4 regions of the Arthrobacter sp. NPDC057013 genome follow, and region 2 is predicted to be linked to each of the others. Evidence: riboswitches for the same ligand, from Rfam matches in the RefSeq annotation. Region 2 holds a riboswitch; each other region holds the start of a gene.
What was found. A riboswitch is a leader RNA that binds a small molecule or an ion and turns the genes downstream of it on or off. The one in region 2 is predicted to bind cyclic di-AMP.
Positions count from the first base shown of each region.

Region 1: it holds a riboswitch for cyclic di-AMP, as region 2 does, so the genes downstream of both, ACFTSA_RS13055 (hypothetical protein) here and ACFTSA_RS20225 (LysM peptidoglycan-binding domain-containing protein) in region 2, are expected to answer to the same signal.
Region 3: it holds a riboswitch for cyclic di-AMP, as region 2 does, so the genes downstream of both, ACFTSA_RS21910 (NlpC/P60 family protein) here and ACFTSA_RS20225 (LysM peptidoglycan-binding domain-containing protein) in region 2, are expected to answer to the same signal.
Region 4: it holds a riboswitch for cyclic di-AMP, as region 2 does, so the genes downstream of both, ACFTSA_RS05770 (M23 family metallopeptidase) here and ACFTSA_RS20225 (LysM peptidoglycan-binding domain-containing protein) in region 2, are expected to answer to the same signal.

Region 1 covers NZ_JBHUSE010000008.1:147,109-151,949, reverse strand. Annotated here, with positions in the region: gene ACFTSA_RS13065 (response regulator transcription factor) at 1-246, shown strand, start outside; gene ACFTSA_RS13060 (ATP-binding protein) at 250-1,872, shown strand; cyclic di-AMP (ydaO/yuaA leader) riboswitch at 1,967-2,130, shown strand; gene ACFTSA_RS13055 (hypothetical protein) at 2,136-2,960, shown strand; gene ACFTSA_RS13050 (glycosyltransferase) at 3,210-4,685, shown strand; gene ACFTSA_RS13045 (ArnT family glycosyltransferase) at 4,682-4,841, shown strand, end outside.
Region 2 covers NZ_JBHUSE010000021.1:2,877-7,717, forward strand. Annotated here, with positions in the region: gene ACFTSA_RS20215 (NAD(P) transhydrogenase subunit alpha) at 1-110, shown strand, start outside; gene ACFTSA_RS20220 (NAD(P)(+) transhydrogenase (Re/Si-specific) subunit beta) at 107-1,480, shown strand; cyclic di-AMP (ydaO/yuaA leader) riboswitch at 1,589-1,788, shown strand; gene ACFTSA_RS20225 (LysM peptidoglycan-binding domain-containing protein) at 1,792-2,763, shown strand; gene ACFTSA_RS20230 (YybH family protein) at 3,000-3,425, shown strand; gene ACFTSA_RS20235 (purine-cytosine permease family protein) at 3,422-4,841, shown strand, end outside.
Region 3 covers NZ_JBHUSE010000025.1:33,567-38,407, forward strand. Annotated here, with positions in the region: gene ACFTSA_RS21900 (GTP pyrophosphokinase family protein) at 1-161, shown strand, start outside; gene ACFTSA_RS21905 (SulP family inorganic anion transporter) at 168-1,670, shown strand; cyclic di-AMP (ydaO/yuaA leader) riboswitch at 1,851-2,016, shown strand; gene ACFTSA_RS21910 (NlpC/P60 family protein) at 2,020-2,754, shown strand; gene ACFTSA_RS21915 (diguanylate cyclase) at 2,988-4,127, opposite strand; gene ACFTSA_RS21920 (bile acid:sodium symporter family protein) at 4,285-4,841, shown strand, end outside.
Region 4 covers NZ_JBHUSE010000003.1:37,008-41,848, reverse strand. Annotated here, with positions in the region: gene ACFTSA_RS05775 (C40 family peptidase) at 88-798, opposite strand; cyclic di-AMP (ydaO/yuaA leader) riboswitch at 851-1,044, opposite strand; gene ACFTSA_RS05770 (M23 family metallopeptidase) at 1,157-1,978, opposite strand; cyclic di-AMP (ydaO/yuaA leader) riboswitch at 1,990-2,232, opposite strand; gene ACFTSA_RS05765 (metal-dependent transcriptional regulator) at 2,426-3,121, opposite strand; gene serC (phosphoserine transaminase) at 3,466-4,596, shown strand; gene ACFTSA_RS05755 (DUF3027 domain-containing protein) at 4,748-4,841, opposite strand, start outside.

The DNA of each region.
Region 1 (4,841 bases), on a different contig from region 2:
CGGGCCGGCGACGAGCTGCAGCTGACCGCCACCCAGTTCGAGCTGCTGCGCTACCTCATGGAGAACCCCAGGCGCGTGGTCAGCAAGGCCCAGATCCTGGACCGCGTGTGGAACTACGACTTCGGCGGCCAGGCCAACATCGTTGAGCTGTACATCTCCTACCTGCGCAAGAAGGTGGATGCCGTGCACCCGCCAATGATCCACACGGTCCGCGGTGCGGGCTACGTCATCAAGCCGGCAGAGTAGGCCGTGGCAAACCTTTCCGGTGCAGTCCGTACCCAGCGCCGAAGCTGGCTGAAGCCGGGCACCTGGCACCTGCGCACCCGCCTGGTCCTCGTGGCCATGGCGCTTCTGGTGGCCATTTGCGCTGCCATCGGCCTCTTCAGCTACGCCTCGATGGATTCGTTCCTGACCCGACAGCTCGACGACCAGCTCACGGGAGCCGCTGACAGGGCCCGGGACTTTGGCCGTCCGCCGCTCGGCTCCGCTGGCAACAGGCCGGACCCCCTCGAAGGCCGGGGCCAGCGGGTGGGAACCCTCGTGGCCAGGATCCAGTCCGGGCAGGTCAGCGCCGGGTTCCTGGCATCGGATGCCACCCGCAAGACGCTCTCGGCCGCAGACAACCAGACCCTTCTGGAGCTCCGCCGCGATGGCGTCCCCGTCGACCGTGCCCTGTCCACGGGTGACTACCGTCTTGTTGCCGCCCAGACGCCCTACGGCGAAGTCATGGTGACCGGGCTTCCCCTGGCAGAGAAGCAGAGCACACTGACGTCGCTGGTCTGGACCATCACCATCGTCTCGTTGGGCGGACTCGTGCTGATCGGCCTCGCCGGGACGGTGCTCATCCGCCGCACCATGAAGCCGCTGGAGCAGCTCTCCGAGGTGGCCACGCAGGTGTCGCGCCTGCCGCTGAACGCCGGTGAGGTGGCACTCGCGGTCCGCGTCCCGCCGTCGAACGCCCATCCCGGAACCGAAGTGGGCAGCGTGGGGAACGCTCTGAACCAGATGCTGGACAACGTCTCCAACGCGCTGGAAGCGCGGCAGGAAAGCGAAATGAAGGTGCGGCAGTTTGTGGCGGACGCCTCGCACGAGCTCCGGACTCCGCTGACGGCCATCCGCGGCTACACCGAGCTGATGCGCATGACCGAACAGTTCAGCCCGGACGGCCAGCGCTCACTTGCACGCGTGCAGAGCCAGTCGGAGCGCATGACCGCGCTGGTGGAGGATCTCCTGCTGCTCGCCAGGCTCGACGAGGGCCAGCCGCTCAAGCTCAGCGACGTCGACCTCACCCAGTTGGTGATCGAGACCGTCAGCGACGAGAAAGTCATGGCACCGGACCGGGCGTGGCACCTCGACCTTCCCGAGGAACCGGTGTCCGTCCGGGGCGATGCATCCCAGCTCCACCAGGTCCTCGTCAATCTGCTCTCCAATGCCCGCAAGCACACCTCGCCCGGCACCACGGTGACCACCGGAGTGATGCGTTCGGCCGACGGCAGCGCTGTGATTACTGTCACGGACGACGGCGCCGGCATCGCGCCCGAATTCGTGGACAAGGTCTTCGCCCGCTTCGCCCGCGCAGACGCCTCACGTGCGACGCCGGCGCGGTCTCCCATGGCGCCTGCATCGGCAGCGGCGAGGGGCGCTGGCACGGATGGCGCAACGGACCTCCGTGCCGCGGATTCGCGGGGAGAACCGGGGACTTCACAGGGAGAACCGGGCGTGGCCTCGGAAGAGGGAACCAGCGGCCTGGGCCTGTCCATCGTGCAGTCAATCGTGGAAGCGCACGGCGGCACGGTGGAGGTTTCGTCCCGGCCCGGCCGGACGGAATTTGCCGTCCGCCTGCCCGCACAAGGCGCCGCGCCGTCGTCGTGATTCCCGTTACCTAAATGTGACTTAATCAAAAGCCTCCTGTACCGTCGATATGGTGCGGCCACCACTAGAGCCGCATCTCCGGATTGACGCCCAGCTCTGCCGCTTCCCGGATTCCGCTAGATCAGGCAGAGGCGGGGGAACCAGAGTCCCGGGCTTACCGCATCAGCCCTTGGGGTGAAGCCGACACGTGAATTTTCCGTGCGGCCGGATGACCTCATCCGAACCCGACAGCTAACTCCGCAGGTGTTGAGAGGCAATCCACCATGTCTGAATTTAAGACTCAGGCGCGCCCTGAACGCGCCTCGCACAAGACTGACGCCACGATTTCACGCCACCGCGCCGAGCCGGCCCAGCCCAAGACTGCATTTGGCCGCTTCGCTGCCGGCCTTCCGTCGCTCGGTCGCCGGGCAGCGGTCCTGACCACTGCCGCGGCCGTGCTCGTGGGCGTCGGCGCCGCAGGCCACGCGGCCGACCAGGCTACGCCTACAGCCGCCGTGACGTCTGCGGCCACCGCCGACGCCGGGCAGACGCTGAGCTTCGACAAGACGCTGATCTCGGCTCTGCCGGCCCCCTCCGCGGCGTCCATCGCTCCGCAGTCAGCCACCAAGGCGACCGCCAAGGCTGCTCCCAAGGCTGCGGCCCCCAAGGCCGCCAAGGCCGCGGCCCCGAAGGCAGTCACCAAAGCTGCACCGAAGGCCGCGCCGGTTGCCAAGGCCGCGCCCGCCGTCAAGGTGGCCGCGAAGGTTGCTCCCGCGAAGGCCGCAGCGCCTGTTGCCCTGAACGACCCCGCCGGCGCCCAGGCCTACGCGGCCAGCAAGCTGGGCTCCTTCGGCTGGTCCGCAGACCAGATGCAGTGCCTGCAGCGGCTGTGGACCAAGGAATCGGACTGGCGCACGACGGCCACCAACGCCAGCAGCGGCGCCTACGGCATCGTCCAGTCGCTGCCCGCCGAGAAGATGGCGACCGCCGGGGCGGACTACCGCACCAACTACCGCACCCAGATCAACTGGGGCCTGGACTACATCAAGGAGCGCTACGACTCCCCGTGTGGCGCGCTGAACTGGCACCTCGCCCACAACTGGTACTGACCGGTTGCCGCGGCCGGACCGGCTGACGGCGACCATTTCTGCACCGCTCTAGGGTGCCCGGCTTAGATGCCCAGGGCCCCGGATCCGCCAGGATCCGGGGCCCTTTTGCTGTCCCCGGTCTTCCCGCGGCAGGCAAAAAGGTGCGGATATGCCGCCACTTCGCGGGAGAACGCGGTGCTGAAGCACTTCCACAGCCCCTGCACAGCTTCGCCCTAAAACCCTCATAACAGCGGTCGCCACTGTTGATGCATGACCATCACTGACCAGGACTCAGGAACCCCGCCGCACCCACCGCTGCACCTGCAGCCGCACGCGCCCCATGGAGCCGGCGCGGCCGGACAGGCCCCGGTGCAGACCCTCATCGGGCATCCGCGGCGGTCGCCCATCGACACCTCCACCGCGGTACCGGTCCTGGACGTGACCATCCCGGTCTACAACGAGGAACGCGACCTGGAGGAGTGCCTGCGTCGGCTCCACGCCTACCTGCGCGGCACGTTCCCGCACTCGTTCCGCATCACCGTTGCGGACAACGCAAGCACCGACGGCACGCTCATGGCCGCCGAACGCGTGGCCCGGGAACTCCGCGAGGTCACCGTGGTGCACCTCGAGGAGAAGGGCCGCGGCAACGCCCTGCGGAAAGTCTGGCTGGCTTCACCGTCACCCGTCCTCGCTTACATGGACGTGGACCTCTCCACAGACCTGGCCGCGCTGGGACCGCTCCTGGCACCCCTGATCTCCGGCCACTCGGAGCTGGCCATCGGCACGCGCCTGACCCGCAACTCCCGGGTGGTCCGCGGGCCGAGGCGCGAATTCATCTCCCGCAGCTACAACTTCATGCTGCAGTCCCTGATGGGCGCCCACTTCAGCGATGCGCAGTGCGGCTTCAAGGCCATCCGCGCCGACATCGCCCGGCGGATCCTGCCGCACACCGTGGACACCGCCTGGTTTTTCGACACCGAACTGCTGGTCCTCGCCGAGCGGTGCGGCCTCCGCGTCCACGAGGTGCCGGTGGACTGGACCGACGACCCCAACTCCAGCGTGGACATCGTCCAGACGGCCCTCGCCGATATGCGCGGCATGGCCCGGCTCAGCAAGGACATGGTCACCGGCCGCATCCCCGTCGCGGAACTCCGCGCTGCGCTTGCCCGCGGCCCCCTCCCCGCCGCCTCACGCGGCCAGGAGCAGAGCCCGGGCGGCAGCCTGTTCGGCCAGCTGGTGCGGTTCGGCACCATCGGCGTGGCCTCCACCCTGGCATATCTGGTCCTCTTCTACCTCTGCCGCAACCTGATGGACCCGCAGCTGGCCAACCTGCTGGCCCTGCTCACCACGGCCGTGGCCAACACCGCTGCGAACCGGCGCTTCACGTTCGGCATCGCCGGCAACAGCGATGTTGCCCGCCACCACTTTGAAGGCATGCTGGTTTTCGGGATCGGGCTCGCCCTCACCTCCGGTGCGCTCGCCCTGGTCCACAGCGGCGCACTGCCGGGAGGAACGACGCCGGACCGCTGGCTTGAGCTCGCAACCGTCACCGCCGCGAACCTCACGGCCACCGCGCTGAAGTTCCTGCTGTTCCGGCTGTGGGTCTTCCGGCGGCGACGGCCGGTTTCCGCCATCACTACGGCAGGCCCGGCCACCTCCCCTGCCACCGGTCCCGCAGACCCCGACGCCTCCGAGGCATCCCTTCCGCAGGCGTCCGCCCCGACCACAGAAACGGCAAAATCATGAGCACCACCGTCACTCCCCCAAACCAGACGACACACCAAACCCACCGCGCGCCGGCTGTCTCCGAAGACCGGGCCACCCACGACGCCACATCGCAGCGAACCCGCCGGACCGGCAAGGCGTCCCGGTTCCTGCTGGGAAACCAGCCCCGCTGGATCC
Region 2 (4,841 bases):
CCGACCGCATGCTCGAGATGTTCCGTGGCCGCAAGCCGGATAAACCGGCCAAGCCCGCCCCGAGTGAGACGCAGGGCGAAACCAGGGAGAACACGGAGGCCACGCGGTGACCCTCCTCGACCCCAACGTCACCGCCCTGCTCTACCTCGCGGCCGCCGTCTTCTTCATCCTTGCCCTGAAGGGACTGAATTCGCCGCGCACCGCCCGCCGCGGCAACCTCATCGGCGCCTTCGGTGCGCTGGTCGCCGTCGTGACCGTCTTTTTCTCAACCCGGCTCGACAACGTTCCCCTGATCCTGGGCGCCATCGTCGTCGGTTCCGGGGTGGCCGCCCCCGTGGCCAGGCGGGTCAAGATGACCCAGATGCCGCAGCTCGTCGCCCTCTTCAACGGCGTGGGCGGCGGCGCCGCAGCGCTCGTGGCGCTGCTGGAACTGCCGCATGCGGAGGACGCCTGGGTGCGCGTCGCCGTCGTCTTCACCCTGCTGGTCGGAGCGGTCTCCTTCGCCGGCTCAGCCGTGACGTTCGCGAAACTGCAGGAGCTCATGACCACCCGCCCCGTGGTGTTCCCCGGGCTGGCGGTGCTCATGGGGGCGGTGCTGCTCGCCGCAGTCGGTGCCGCCGTCGCCGTCGTGACGGGCGGATCCCTCGTCCTGGCGCTGCTGCTCCTGCTGCTGGGGCTGGTGGCAGGCGTGCTGCTGGTGCTGCCGGTGGGCGGCGCCGACGTGCCGATCGTCATCTCCCTGCTCAACGCGTTCACCGGCCTCGCGGTTGCAGCGTCCGGACTGGTGCTGGGGAACGTGCTCCTGGTGGTGGCCGGTACGCTCGTGGGCGCGTCGGGCACCATCCTCACCCGGGCGATGGCCGCGGCCATGGGCCGTAGCGTGGCCGGCATCCTGTTCGGCGCCTTCCGGGGAGGCTCGACGGCGGGATCCACCGCCGTGAGCGACCGCCCGGTCCGCTCGTCGAGCGCGGAGGACGTGGCGGTGCTGCTGGGCTACGCTCAGCGGGTCATCATCGTTCCCGGCTACGGGCTGGCTGTGGCCCAGGGCCAGCACACCGCGGCAGAGCTGGCGCAGGCCTTGGAAACCCGGGGAATCCGCGTGGACTTCGCCATCCATCCCGTGGCCGGCCGCATGCCCGGGCACATGAACGTGCTCCTCGCCGAGGCCAATGTGCCCTACGAATCGCTCAAGGAAATGGGCGAGATCAACTCCGAATTCCGCACCGCCGACGTCGCACTGGTGGTCGGCGCGAACGACGTCGTGAACCCCGCCGCGAAGACCACCGCCGGCTCACCGATCTACGGGATGCCGATCCTCGAGGTGGCGGACGCGCGCCAGGTGGTGTTCCTCAAGCGCTCAATGCGACCGGGGTTCGCCGGGATCGAGAACGACCTCATGTTCGAGCCGCAGACCACGCTGCTGTTTGGCGACGCCAAGGATTCCCTGACCAAGGTGCTGGGTGCGGTGAAGGCCCTGTAGGGTGTTGGCACCTGCACTTCCGCACATCCCCGGCCGTTACCGAAATGTGACTTTTGGTGCGGAGATGCGATAGCCTCGGCCGGTGCCCTGGTTCCGCTCAGGGCATTCCCGGGCAGAATGCCGAGCCCTGCCACTGACCGGGATCCGTTCGCTATGACAACTGGCAGGGACGGGGGAACCACGTTAGTACCGGCCTTGCGCATCAGGGCCTGGGGTTAAGTCCAGACGCACCGCCCAGCAGCGGGCAGGACCGGGTGACTCCCACCCGAACCCGACAGCTAACCCCGCAGGCATGGGAGAGGCACATCACCATGTCACGTAAGTCCACGGCCGCGCGCCATCGCGCCACCCCGACCACCTCCATCGCCCTGCAGGGCCTGCAGTATTCCCTCAAGTCCAACGCCGCCTCGGTCGCCAAGCCGGCGGCCGCGGCCGCCGTCGCTTCCGGTCTCCTCTTCGGCGCCGGGGCACCCGCCCACGCCGGTGCCTACGCGCCCGAAACTCCTGCCGGCGGTGCAGCCCAGTCCGCCGCGGCCCCGGCCGCTGCCGCCGTGCAGTCCGTCGCCGGCCAGGCGCTCGCCGCACCGGCCCAGGCTGCACCGGCAGTCCCTGCTCCGGCAGACGCCGGATCTGCTGTGGCCGGAGCATCGCACACTGTAATGCCCGGCGATACCCTCGGGGCTATTGCGGCACGCCACGGCGTCAGCCTTGATGCGCTGCTGGCAGAGAACGGCCTGTCACTGGCGTCGATCATTTACCCCGGCGACCAGATCCTCATCCCGGGTCCGGGCGCAGCTGCAGCCCCCGCGGTCCCTGCCGCTCCGGCAGCTCCGGCAGTGCCCGGGGTTCCGGCCGCTCCTGCCGTTCCGGCGGCACCGGCGGCCCCGGCCGTCCCGGAGCCCACCGGCATGGGAATCTACAACGCCTCCGCGTCGATAACCCCGGCAGCACCGACCGCACCGGCGGCCGGCGGCGTGGGCGCAGCCATTGTGGCCTCCGCCCGGGCACAGCTCGGTGCGACCCAGGACTGCACCGTCCTGGTGGAACAGGCCCTGCGGTCCGTCGGCAAATCCGTCGGCGACCTCGCACCCGCGCAGTTCTACCAGTACGGCACTCCCGTTTCGGCTCCGCAACCCGGCGACCTGATGATCAGCGGCGGACACGTCGGCGTCTACATCGGCGGCGGGCAGGCCATCAGCAGCGGCATGAACGGTGTCAACGAAACCATCGTGCACCCGGCCTCCTGGCTCACCGGCTCGACTTACGTGCGGGTGAACGCCTAACAGCACGTAAACGCCTGAGAGGCGGAACGGTTCATGCGGCAGCGGCGGGTGCATCGGCACCCGCCGCTGCTGCGTTTCTGCCGCTGTCGGCTGCCGACGCGCGAAACAAAAGTCACTGTCAAGCAACAATTGTTGACTGCTGAATACCCTGTCGGGTTTACTGACACCCTGGCCGGATGTGAGTTGGGACACGTGACGGCTGAAGCATTTGCAAGCACCGCCGAGAGTGAGTTCCCGTGGACCTGATCACCACCGCCATGACCACCGCCGAGGTTGAGGCAGCAGCGAAGAGGCTGATGACCGCCTTCGCGGCCACCGATACAGACGGCTACTTCGACTGTTTCGCGCCCGATGCGACCTTCATCTTCCATTCCGAACCGAACCGCCTCAGCTCGCGCGGGGAATACCGCGACCTGTGGCAGAACTGGGTGGAGGACGGCTGGCGGGTCGCAGGATGCGCCAGCTCCAACGCCTACATTCAGGTGGCCGGCGACAGTGCCGTGTTCAGCCACGATGTCGAAACCGTGATCGACGTTGCCGGCACCCAAGAGACCCTTCGCGAGAGGGAGACCATCATTTTCGCCAGGACAAAGTCAGGCAGCGTGCTCGCCGTCCACGAGCATCTTTCTCCGGCGCCTGCCAGCCAGAAGGCGATCTCATGACCAACGGTTCCAAAGCCCCCGCAGTGACCGAAGTCGAAAAGCACGGCATCGAACCGATTCCCGCTGCCGACAGGACCGCGAAACCGCTGGACCTCTTCCGGCTGGTGTTCGGCGGTGCAAACACATTCGCCACGGTGGTCCTGGGTTCATTTCCCATTCTCTTTGGGCTGTCCTTCAAGGACGCACTGCTGGCCACTGTCCTGGGCGTCGTCGTCGGCGGCCTGATTCTGTGCCCGATGGCTGTTTTTGGCCCGACCAATGGGATGAACAATGCCGTCTCGTCCTCCGGGCACCTGGGCGTGCACGGCCGTGTCGTGGGGTCCTTCCTGTCACTCCTGACCGCGTTCGCTTTCTTCTCCATCTCCGTGTGGAGCTCAGGGGACGCGCTGGTAGGGGGCGCGAACCGCCTGGTCGGGCTGCCCCAAAACGCCGTGACGCTAAGCCTCGCCTACGGCGTCTTTGCTGTCCTGATCCTGACCGTGTGCATCTATGGGTTCCGTTTCATGCTCTGGGTCAACAAGATCGCTGTGGTCGCCGCATCCCTGCTCTTCCTGCTCGGCATCTTTGCATTCGCGGGTTCGTTCGATGCTTCCTACGCCGGGACGTTCGGGCAGGCGGCGGATGCTGCCACCAACGCGCTGTTCTGGCCGTCCTTCATAGGATCGACACTGATTGTCATGTCCAACCCGATCTCCTTCGGCGCCTTCCTGGGCGACTGGTCCCGATACATCCCGGCTGAGACGCCAAAGCGAAAAGTCATGGCTGCCGCCTTTCTCGCCCAGGTCGCCACTCTCGTGCCGTTTGGCTTCGGGCTGGTCACAGCCACCATCATTGCCACGGAGGCGCCGTCGTTCTTTGAAAACTCTGACTACGTGGGCGGCCTCCTGGCCGTTTCCCCTGCCTGGTACTTCCTGCCGGTATGCCTCATTGCCCTGGTAGGCGGAATGTCCACCGGCACCACCGCGCTCTACGGAACAGGCCTCGACTTCTCCAGCGTCTTTCCCCGGTTCTCCCGCGTCCAGGCCACGCTGTTCATCGGGTCCATCGCGATCGTCTTCATCTTTGTGGGCCGCTTTGCCTTCAACGTTGTGCAGAGCATCTCCACCTTCGCGGTGCTCATCATCACCTGTACTGCTCCGTGGATGATCATGATGATGATCGGGTACGTGACACGCCGCGGATGGTACGACGCCGACTCGCTCCAGGTCTTCAACCGCCGCCAGGTGGGCGGCCGGTACTGGTTCAACCGCGGGTGGAACTGGCGTGCGATGGGCGTCTGGATCTTCTCTGCGCTCATGGGAATCATGTTCGTGAACGTTCCGAACCAGTTCGTCGGTGCTCTTGGCAATCTCGCCGCTGGAGTGGACCTGAGCATCCCCGTTTCGATCGGCCTGGTGGCCGTTCTCTACCCCGCGG
Region 3 (4,841 bases), on a different contig from region 2:
CCGGCCCGGACCGCCTCCTGGATGACCTCCTGCTGTGGCAGTACGGCACCAAACACATCGACCTCACCGCCGAGGCGCCCGACGCCGTTCCCCACCCGCGGCGCGACAGCCTCCTGCGGCGGCTGAAGCAGATCGAGCGTTACCGCCAGACCAAGAAATAGAGTTCCATGAAGCCCGAACAGCTCCAGTCCGTCCGGGCCACGCTCCGTTCCCCGCGGCGCCTCAAGACCGAGGCCCTCGCCGGACTGGTGGTGGCCCTTGCCCTCATTCCGGAAGCCATCGCGTTCTCCGTGATCGCCGGCGTGGATCCCCGGATCGGGCTGTTCGCCTCCTTCACCATGGCCGTCACCATCTCCTTCGTGGGCGGCCGGCCTGCAATGATCTCGGCCGCAACTGGCGCCGTCGCCCTGGTGATCGCGCCGCTGATGCGCAGCCACGGACTGGACCACCTGATCGCCGCGGTTATCCTCGCCGGGGTGTTCCAGATCCTGCTCGCCGTCCTGGGCGTCACCCGGCTCATGCGTTTCATCCCGCGTTCGGTGATGGTGGGCTTCGTGAACGCGCTGGCCATCCTCGTGTTCATGGCCCAGCTGCCGGAACTGATCGGGGTTCCCTGGCCCGTGTATCCGCTGGTCGCTGCGGGCCTGCTGATCGTCGTCGGCCTCCGGCGGATTACGACGGACGTGCCGTCACCCTTGGTGGCCATCGTCCTCCTGACGGTCCTCGCCGTAGTGGCCGGCATCGACATTCCCACCGTCCAAGACAAGGGCCGGCTGCCGGAAAGCCTGCCGACGCTGTTTATCCCTCAGGTGCCCCTGACGTGGGAAACCTTCCAGACCATCGCCCCCTTCTCACTGTCCATGGCGCTGGTGGGGCTGCTGGAATCACTGATGACCGCCAAGCTCGTGGACGACATCACCGATACCCGCTCCAACAAGACCCGCGAATCCTTGGGCCAGGGCGTGGCCAACATCGTCACCGGTTTCCTGGGCGGCATGGGCGGCTGCGCGGTCATCGGGCAGACCATGATCAACGTCAAGGGTTCCGGCGCCCGGAGCCGGGTGTCCACCTTCCTCGCCGGCGCCTTCCTGCTGGTGCTGGTGGTCACCCTGGGCGACATCGTGGGCCTCATCCCCATGGCGGCGCTGGTGGCGGTGATGATCTTCATCTCGGCCATCACCTTCGACTGGCACTCCGTTGCGCGCTCAACGCTCAGGCGTATGCCCAAATCGGAAACTGCAGTCATGCTGATCACCGTGGGCACGGTGGTGGTCACGCACAACCTGGCGATCGGCGTCGGCGTCGGGGTGCTGGCAGCGATGGCGATGTTCGCCCGCCGGGTGGCCCATTTCGCCACCGTGGAGCGGACGGAAGTGGAGCTCAACGGCCGGACGGTAGCCACCTACACGGTGAACGGCGAACTGTTCTTCGCCTCCTCCAACGACCTCTACACACAGTTCAACTATGCCCGCGACGCCGGGCCGGACATCCACAGCGTTGTGATCGATCTGCACGCCTCCCACCTGTGGGACGCATCCACCATCGCCGCGCTCGACTCCGTCACGGAGAAATACCGCAGGCACGGCCGCGAGGTGGAACTGATCGGCCTTAACTCAGCCAGCATCCAAATGCGGGAACGGCTCGCCGGCAAACTCAATGCGGCGGAGTGAGGTTCACCACACTAATCACACCCTGAACCCATAGCTGACGCGGGCCAGCACGATGTGAACGACACGGCCCCGTTACCTGAATGTGACATTGAGCGAAGCCTCCCGTACGGTGGAAAACGTGCCATTTTCATCGAGGAGGCACTCCCGCGCTGATTGCCTAACTCTGCCGCAGCCCGAGGAACCAATCGAAAACCCATGTCCGGCAGAGACGGGGAAACCACTTTTCGGCCCGCTTGAAGCGGGCCTTGGGGTGAAGCCGCACGGTTCCTGACCACGCTCAGGACCGCGGCCGGGTGCCTCCCATCCGAATCCGACAGCTCACCTCGCAGGCATCGGGAGAGGCTTCTTCATGTCGTTCCGCTTTATTTCTGGCCGCCGTGCTGCGGCCATCCTTGCAGCATCCGGCCTGGCCTTCACTGGCAGCGTCGCGGCCAATGCCGCCAACGCTCCGGCCCAGCAGGCCCAGGCTCCCGCCGGCGTCTTCGCGACGGCAGGCCAGGTCCAGGCTCCCCTGAGCGCCGCTTCCAGCGTCAAGATCGACTTCGAGCGCCCCGCGGTCAAGTCCGCACCCGCCCCGGCGGTGGCAGCACCTGTCGTCGTCGCAAAGCCGGCAGTCAAGAAGGCTGCGGCACCTGCCGCCGCCAAGGTCGCCGTGAAGGCCGCGGCTCCCGCACCCAAGGTCGCCGTGAAGGCCGCGGCTCCCGCAACCAAGGTCGCCGTGAAGGCCGCGGCTCCCGCGCCGAAGGCGCCGGTCAAGGCTGCTGCAGGCGTCAACGCAGCCATGCTGGCCTCGGCTTACGCCCAGATCGGCATCACGCAGGACTGCACCGCCATGGTGGAGAAGGCCCTCGGCGCCGCCGGCATCCACGTGGGTGACCTCGCCCCGATGCAGTTCCTCAGCTACGGCAAGGTGGTTTCCACCCCGCAGCCCGGCGACATGGTGGTCCAGTCGGGCCACGTGGCCATCTACGCCGGCGGCGGGAAGGTCATCAGCGGCGGCATGAACGGCATCAACGCCACCATGGCCCACCCGCTCTCCTGGCTTACCGCCACCGGCCCCGTCACGTTCGTGCGCGCGGCCTAGCAGCCGCGCGGCCCGGCGGAACTGAATAAACCGCCGTGTTCCGCTGCCTTGGGGGCGGCGGAACACGGCCACCCCCCAAGGTGCTCCCACCTTTCCACAAGGACTGCGGAACACACTGGCTGTGCCTGATGAAAGACCGCAGTCTCCGGCTGCGAGTCAGGATCACCGGGTCCGGATTGTCCCCCATGCATTCCGGATCCGGCGCCTGCCTTTAAGACGGCAGCAACCCCGCCTCAGCCCCTGACCGTGCGGTTCCGACCCTGCGATTTGGCTTCGTAGAGGGCGACGTCTGCGGCTGCGATCACCTCGTCGAGATCGGCGGTTTTCGCGTTGTAGGTCGAAATTCCGTAGCTGACGGTCGGCATCCGCAGCAGCTCGGGAATGTGCTGCTCTGCCAGCCTCCTGCTAATTTCGCCCGCGATGATTTCCGCGCTCTTGGGGCCGGCACCGGGAAGCAGCAGGATGAACTCCTCGCCGCCGTAGCGCCCCGCGACGTCCGTGGACCGGACCGATGCGCTGCACGCTGCGGCAAACGCCTGCAGCGCCAGGTCCCCCGCCGCGTGGCCGAAGGTGTCATTGACCGATTTGAAGTGGTCGAGGTCGGCGAGGATCAGGGACCCGCCGCTATTGGCGGTCCTGCTGCGTTCCAGTTCCTCTGCGGCCGCCTCCAGAAAGGCGCCGCGGTTGAACAATCCCGTGAGCCCGTCCTGGGTGGCGACCGTCCGCAGCGCCCGGGTCTGCTGCTCGGTGCTCAGCCCCGCCATGCTGAAGGAAACCACCACCAGCAGCACCATGGTGACCATGGTGGTCACCGCGGACCCGAAGTAGGTGGTGAAAACAGGACCGTTCGGCCCTTGGATCAGGAACACCAGCAGGCGGCAGGAGTAGAAGAAGGCCACCCCGCCGGCCGCGATGGCCATGGGGATCCGCACCCGGGAGTAGCCGGGTTCAAGCCGCCACAGTTCGTGCGAAGCCAGCCCGATAAGCACGGCCATGGACGCCAGGAAAACAGCACCGCCGGCCCACGTGTTGGATCCCGGGCTGTCGACGCCGGCGGCGGCGCCGGCAATGACCGGCAGCGCCACGGACAGCCACAGGTTGTACTTCAGGTTCCGCAGGGACCGCGCCCCGGCCCAGACGCCTGCCGCGCCGGACACCAGAAGGAAGTTGCCCAGCGGATTGGCCCAGACCTGCTGCGGCGTGCCGTTGAGCAGGAAGGATGCCGAGCCGGAGAGGAACAGGAGGAGGGCGGCGCACCACCAGGCGCTGTAGGGCGAGCGGGTGCTGCGGAACGTTGAAAAGTAGAACAGCAACGCCAGAACCAGGGTCATCGCCGCGAAGGCAACCCGCAGTGTTGCCGTGTCTAGGATCATTCCGTCCCCTTGAATGCCGATCCAGTGCAATCCAGTATCGCACCGGGAACGATCGGGGCCCGGCCCGTGCCGCAGAAAATTTTGCCGGGCACGACACATTTGTCAGACATCAGTCATGAATTGGCCCGTTGCGGCGCTCCGGTGCCAGCATTATTGAATGCTTGAGGCAACAAAATACCCCGTATCCGCTCCCCCGGCCACGGAGGCCGGCGCCGCACCCCTGAACCCGGCCCTTGCCGCGGAAGCCAGGATTGCGCGCGTCGCGGTGACCGTCTTCCCCCTTCTGGTCCTCGCAGCGGGGGTCGCCGGCTTCCTGCTTCCCGGCGCCTTCAAACCCCTCGGCCCGGCGGTGCCGTACCTGCTGGGAATCATCATGTTCTGCATGGGCCTGACGCTGACGCCGCCGGACTTCACGGCCGTTGCCCGCAGGCCCTGGGCTGTGGTGCTGGGCATCGTGGCCCACTACGTCATCATGCCCGGGGCAGGCTGGGCAATCGCCACCCTTCTCCACCTGGAGCCCGCACTCGCCGTCGGCCTGATCCTTGTCGGCTGCGCTCCCTCCGGCACGGCCTCCAACGTGATGGCGTTCCTGGCCAAGGGCGATGTGGCCCTGTCTGTGGCGGTGGCCAGTGTATCCACGCTGATCGCTCCGGTGGTCACGCCCGTCCTGGTGCTGTTCCTGGCCGGTTCCTTCCTGACCATCGACGCGGGCGG
Region 4 (4,841 bases), on a different contig from region 2:
TCGTGTTCCACGGACTGCGGTAGCAGGACGTGGGTTATCGACGAGCCGGCATCTTGGGGGTAAGCCGGCCCGCCTCGAATCGGATTCTTAGCGAAGGGTGTAAAAAGCGGACGTGCCCGTTGCGGACACGGCGTGCAGGAGAGTGCCGTCCGCAGGGTTCAGCGCGCTGATCATCATGCCGTTGCCGACGTAGATGCCCACGTGGGCGCCGCCGTTCTGCATGACCAGGTCGCCGGGGGCAGGCGTGGAGGTGGGCTTCATGGCGTTCCACGCGTTGACGCGGGGAATGCTGATGCCAGCCTGCGCGTAAACCCACTGGGTAAAGCCGGAGCAGTCCCAGCCGCTGGGGGTGGTGCCGCCCCACACGTACGGGTGGCCGATGCCGGTGTACGCGATTGCAGCAAGTCCGGAAGCTGCGGCGGAGACCGCACCATCGGTGGACTTGGCGGTGACGGCCGTGGCCGCACCGGTGCTCTCGTCGCCGGCTTGGCCTGCGCCGGCCGTCTGGCTCTCGTCGCTCGACTGCGGAGCGACGGTTTCGGCGACCGGGGCTGCCACCGTGGTGACGGCAGGACGCTCGAAGGAGACAGTGGCGGTGGGCGCGGCGGTCACAGCAAGCTGTGCGGCCTGGGAACCGGTCTCCGAGGAGGCGGAAACACCAATGTTGGCGTCGGCCGCGTTGGCAGGCATGCCAACGCTCAGGATGAGTCCTGAAGCAGCTGCGATAACAGCTGCCTGGCGACCTACTGTGCCGGCATTGGCGCTAACCGCCTTGGACACGGAGTCCAACGGGTTCATACGAACCGTTTGCGCGCGGTGGCGCGCGGCATTGTGGCGTGAAGACACGAAGGTAGCCTCTCCCAATGCCTGCGAGGTGAGCTGTCGGATTCGGATGGGAGTCACCCGGCCGCTCCGCTTCCTGGGAAGCTTTGCGACTTAACCCCAAGGCCTTCTTGCGAAGACCAAAATTGGTTCCCCCGCCCCTGCCAGACGATGTAATGCGAACGGACCTTGAGCGGTGGCAGAGTTAGGCAATCCACTCAAGAGCGTCAACTTCGGAAAAGTTGACGCGGTTTAGACGGTACAGCAGTTCGGAGCCAATGTCACATTCAGGTTACGGCGTGTCACAGGAATGAGAGTGCTCACTCGGGTTGGCCTAGAGCCAGCCCATGGGATCAACGACATCCCCGTTGACCATCACCTCGAAGTGGAGGTGGCAGCCGGTGGAGGCGCCCGTGGTCCCGCTGAGGGCGATAACCTCGCCCCGGGTGACCTTCTGGCCAACCTGGACGCTGGAGGACGACAGGTGGTTGTACGTGGTCTCCAGGCCGTTGCCGTGATCGATCACGACGCGGTTGCCTCCGCCATACGGGTGCCACCCTGAGAAGGTGACCTTGCCGCTGGCTGCAGCAAGCACCTGGGTGCCGCACTCGGCGGCGAAGTCCTGGCCGCGGTGGAATTCGCCGGCTCCGCCGGTGATCGGGCTCACCCGGTAACCGAACGGCGAGGACTTGACCAGCGTGGTCAGTGGTCCGCCCAAGGTGCCCACCGAGGCCGCACGGCTGACACTGCCGGCCGACTGGGCGCTCAGGAGCTGCTTGAGCTTTCCGTCCGGGTCGCCGGTGGTGGAGACTGACGTGCGGCTGAAGTCGATCTTTGCCGCCGGTTCCGCCGAAACTTTCGGCTGCGCCGGTGATGCAGCGGACGCGGACGCCCCGCCCTGCTCGCCGGCAGCCAGGACAGGGCTGGTGGCGGGGACAGTAACAGTCAGCAGGAGGCCGGTGGCCGCGAGGGCAACGCCGGCTTTCTGCCCAACGCCACTGGCCGAGGCGAAATCCGCAACCTGCCGGAACGGACCCCGGCGGCGGCGGCGCGCTTCGCGCTGGGCGTCCCGGGGTCGGTCCGCGGCGGTGGCCTCCGCAAGGCGCGGCTCCGGAGCGGGACCAGTCGCGCGGCGGCGGCCCCGGGCATTCTGCATGGACAAGTACTGTTTCCTCTCTGGATAGCCTGCGGAGTTAGCTGTCGGATTCGGGTCAGAGAGTTCAGACCCGGTCCGCCATCACAAGCCGTTCCGGCACAGGGGTATCCCCGTAAGGATTCCTTCTGCGGAAGAGACTTGCTGCTGCGGACTTCACCCCAAGGCTGTCGAAACAGCCGGTTGTGGTTCCCCCGCCCCTGCCAGTGGGTGACTCGTTCTGCTGATCTGCTGGCAGGGTTCGGCTTCAGATCAGGTAACGCTTTTGTATCGGCGTTGCCGTTTAACTATAGGCGATTAACGGGCACGGTAATAATTCCGTTATATTCCCTGTGCAAAAGAGGTAGGTCATCCTGCCTGCAGATGTCAGACAGGATATGGCTTCCGCGCCGCTGGGCGGTTTAGGCGCCCGTTAGGCACCCTCTGGCCCCCGTAGGCACCCTCTGGAGCTTAGCCCAGGCGCACGAACACGTGCGCAGCAACTTCCGGCGGCAGTTCAAGGGCACCCTCGAACCCCGGTACGCGGACAGAGATGTACTCACCCACGCGCTCGAGCGAGACGGCGGCGCCGGGCCGGATCCCGCCTTCATCCAGCTGGAGCAGCAGCTCCGGCTCCACCTGGATGGGTTCTGCCAGGCGGCTGACGGTGACCTTGGATTCCGGGCCGTAGCCGGTCATGGCATCCAGCAGGTTCACCACCCCGTCCGAGAACGGGCGTGCCGGCTGCCCGCCGAGCGCGGCCAGGCCTGGAATCGGGTTGCCATAGGGCGATTCGGTGGGGTGGTCGAGCATTTCGTAGATCCGGCGTTCCACGCGCTCACTCATGACGTGTTCCCACCGGCACGCCTCGTCGTGGACGTAGGCCCAGTCGAGGCCGATGACGTCGGCGAGGAGGCGCTCGGCGAGCCGGTGCTTGCGCATCACCTCGGTGGCGCGCTTGCGGCCCACTTCGGTCAGTTCCAGGTGGCGGTCGCCGGAGACGACGACGAGGCCGTCGCGTTCCATCCTGCCGATGGTCTGCGAAACAGTGGGGCCCGAGTGGCGGAGACGTTCCGCGATGCGTGCCCGAAGCGCCACGATGTTCTCTTCCTCCAGCTCCAGAATGGTGCGAAGGTACATCTCCGTGGTGTCGATCAGATCCGTCATTCAGCTCAGCTCCTCGAGCACAGTATTGTGTCCGTCCCACCGTACCGCGGGCCCGCCGCACCGGGATCCGGCAAGCTGCAGCGGCGGTCCTGTATGACGGCGGCGCAGCACCGGCTGTCTGCCCGTACGTCCAGTGCCAGCTTAGCCTATTTTGAATTAGTCCGGATAATCCGCCGAGCCTGTGACGGGCACCATCTCAATGACTGGACTATGACGGTGGCGTGTTCCCGCGGTATCCGCGCTTCGGGCAGAATAAGGAGGGTCTTGGTGGCGGTCATGGTTGCCTGCCGGCCATCGCCCCGTCCCCGCCGAACCGCACTTCCATGCCGAAAATTGGAGCCACTGTGAGCGACACCAGCATCACTATTCCCGCAAACCTCCTGCCCAAGGACGGACGGTTCGGCGCCGGTCCCTCCAAGGTCAGGCCCGAGCAAATCGAGGCGCTCTCCGCAGCAGCCACGACGCTCCTTGGCACGTCCCACCGCCAGGCCCCCGTGAAGAACCTGGTTGGATCCGTCCGTGAAGGCCTCAGCACCTTCTTCCGTGCCCCCGAAGGCTACGAGGTGGTCCTCGGGGTCGGCGGTTCCACCGCATTCTGGGACGTTGCCAGCTTCGGCCTGGTGGAAGAGAAGGCACAGCACCTGTCCTTCGGCGAGTTCGGGTCCAAGTTCGCCGCGGCCACCAACAAGGCACCGTTCCTTGCGGAATCCTCCATCATCAAGTCCGAGCCCGGCACCTGCCCTGCACCCAAGGCCGAGGCCGGCGTTGACGTCTACGCCTGGCCGCAGAACGAAACCTCCACCGGCGTTGCCGCGCCCGTCCAGCGGGTGAACGGTGCCGATGAGGGCGCGCTGGTGCTGGTGGACGCAACCTCGGCTGCCGGCGGCCTTGACGTCGATGTGGCCCAGACGGACGTCTACTACTTTGCGCCGCAGAAGAACTTCGCTTCCGACGGCGGGCTGTGGCTTGGCCTGTTCTCCCCGGCAGCGCTGGAGCGGGCCGAGCGCGTTAAGGCCAGCGGGCGCTGGATCCCGGACTTCCTGGACCTGAAGACTGCCATCGACAACTCCAAGCTGAACCAGACGTACAACACCCCCTCGTTGTCCACGCTCGTCACGCTGGACGCCCAGGTGCAGTGGCTCAACGCCAACGGCGGGCTGGACTTCGCCGCCGGACGCACTGCCGACTCCGCCGGACGTATCTACAAGTGGGCGGAAGCCTCCGAATTCGCGACGCCGTTCGTCGCCAACGCCGCCGAACGCTCCAACGTCATCGCCACCATTGACTTCGATGACTCGATCGATGCCGCCGCCATCGCCAAGGTGCTTCGCGCCAACGGCATCGTGGACACCGAACCGTACCGGAAGCTGGGACGCAACCAGCTGCGCATCGCCACGTTCGTTGCCATCGAGCCCTCCGATGTCACCGCCCTGCTGGAGTGCATCGACTACGTGGTGGGCGAGCTGAAGAAGTAGTCGCCCGGTGAGGAGTTTTTGTCCAGATAATCGGGGTTTGAAGCCCGTTTAGCCCCGATATCTGGACAAAAACTCTTCTGTTAAAGCACGACGGCGCCGTCCGGACTTTCGTCCCGACGGCGCCGTTTGCTTTGTGCTCAGTTTGCCGTTGTCAGTCCTGCTCGGGACTGCCTGACTCTGCATCGGCGTCGGCCTTTGTTCCGGCGTCGGACTCTGCCTCGGCGTCCGCGGTGGTTTCGCCCGGG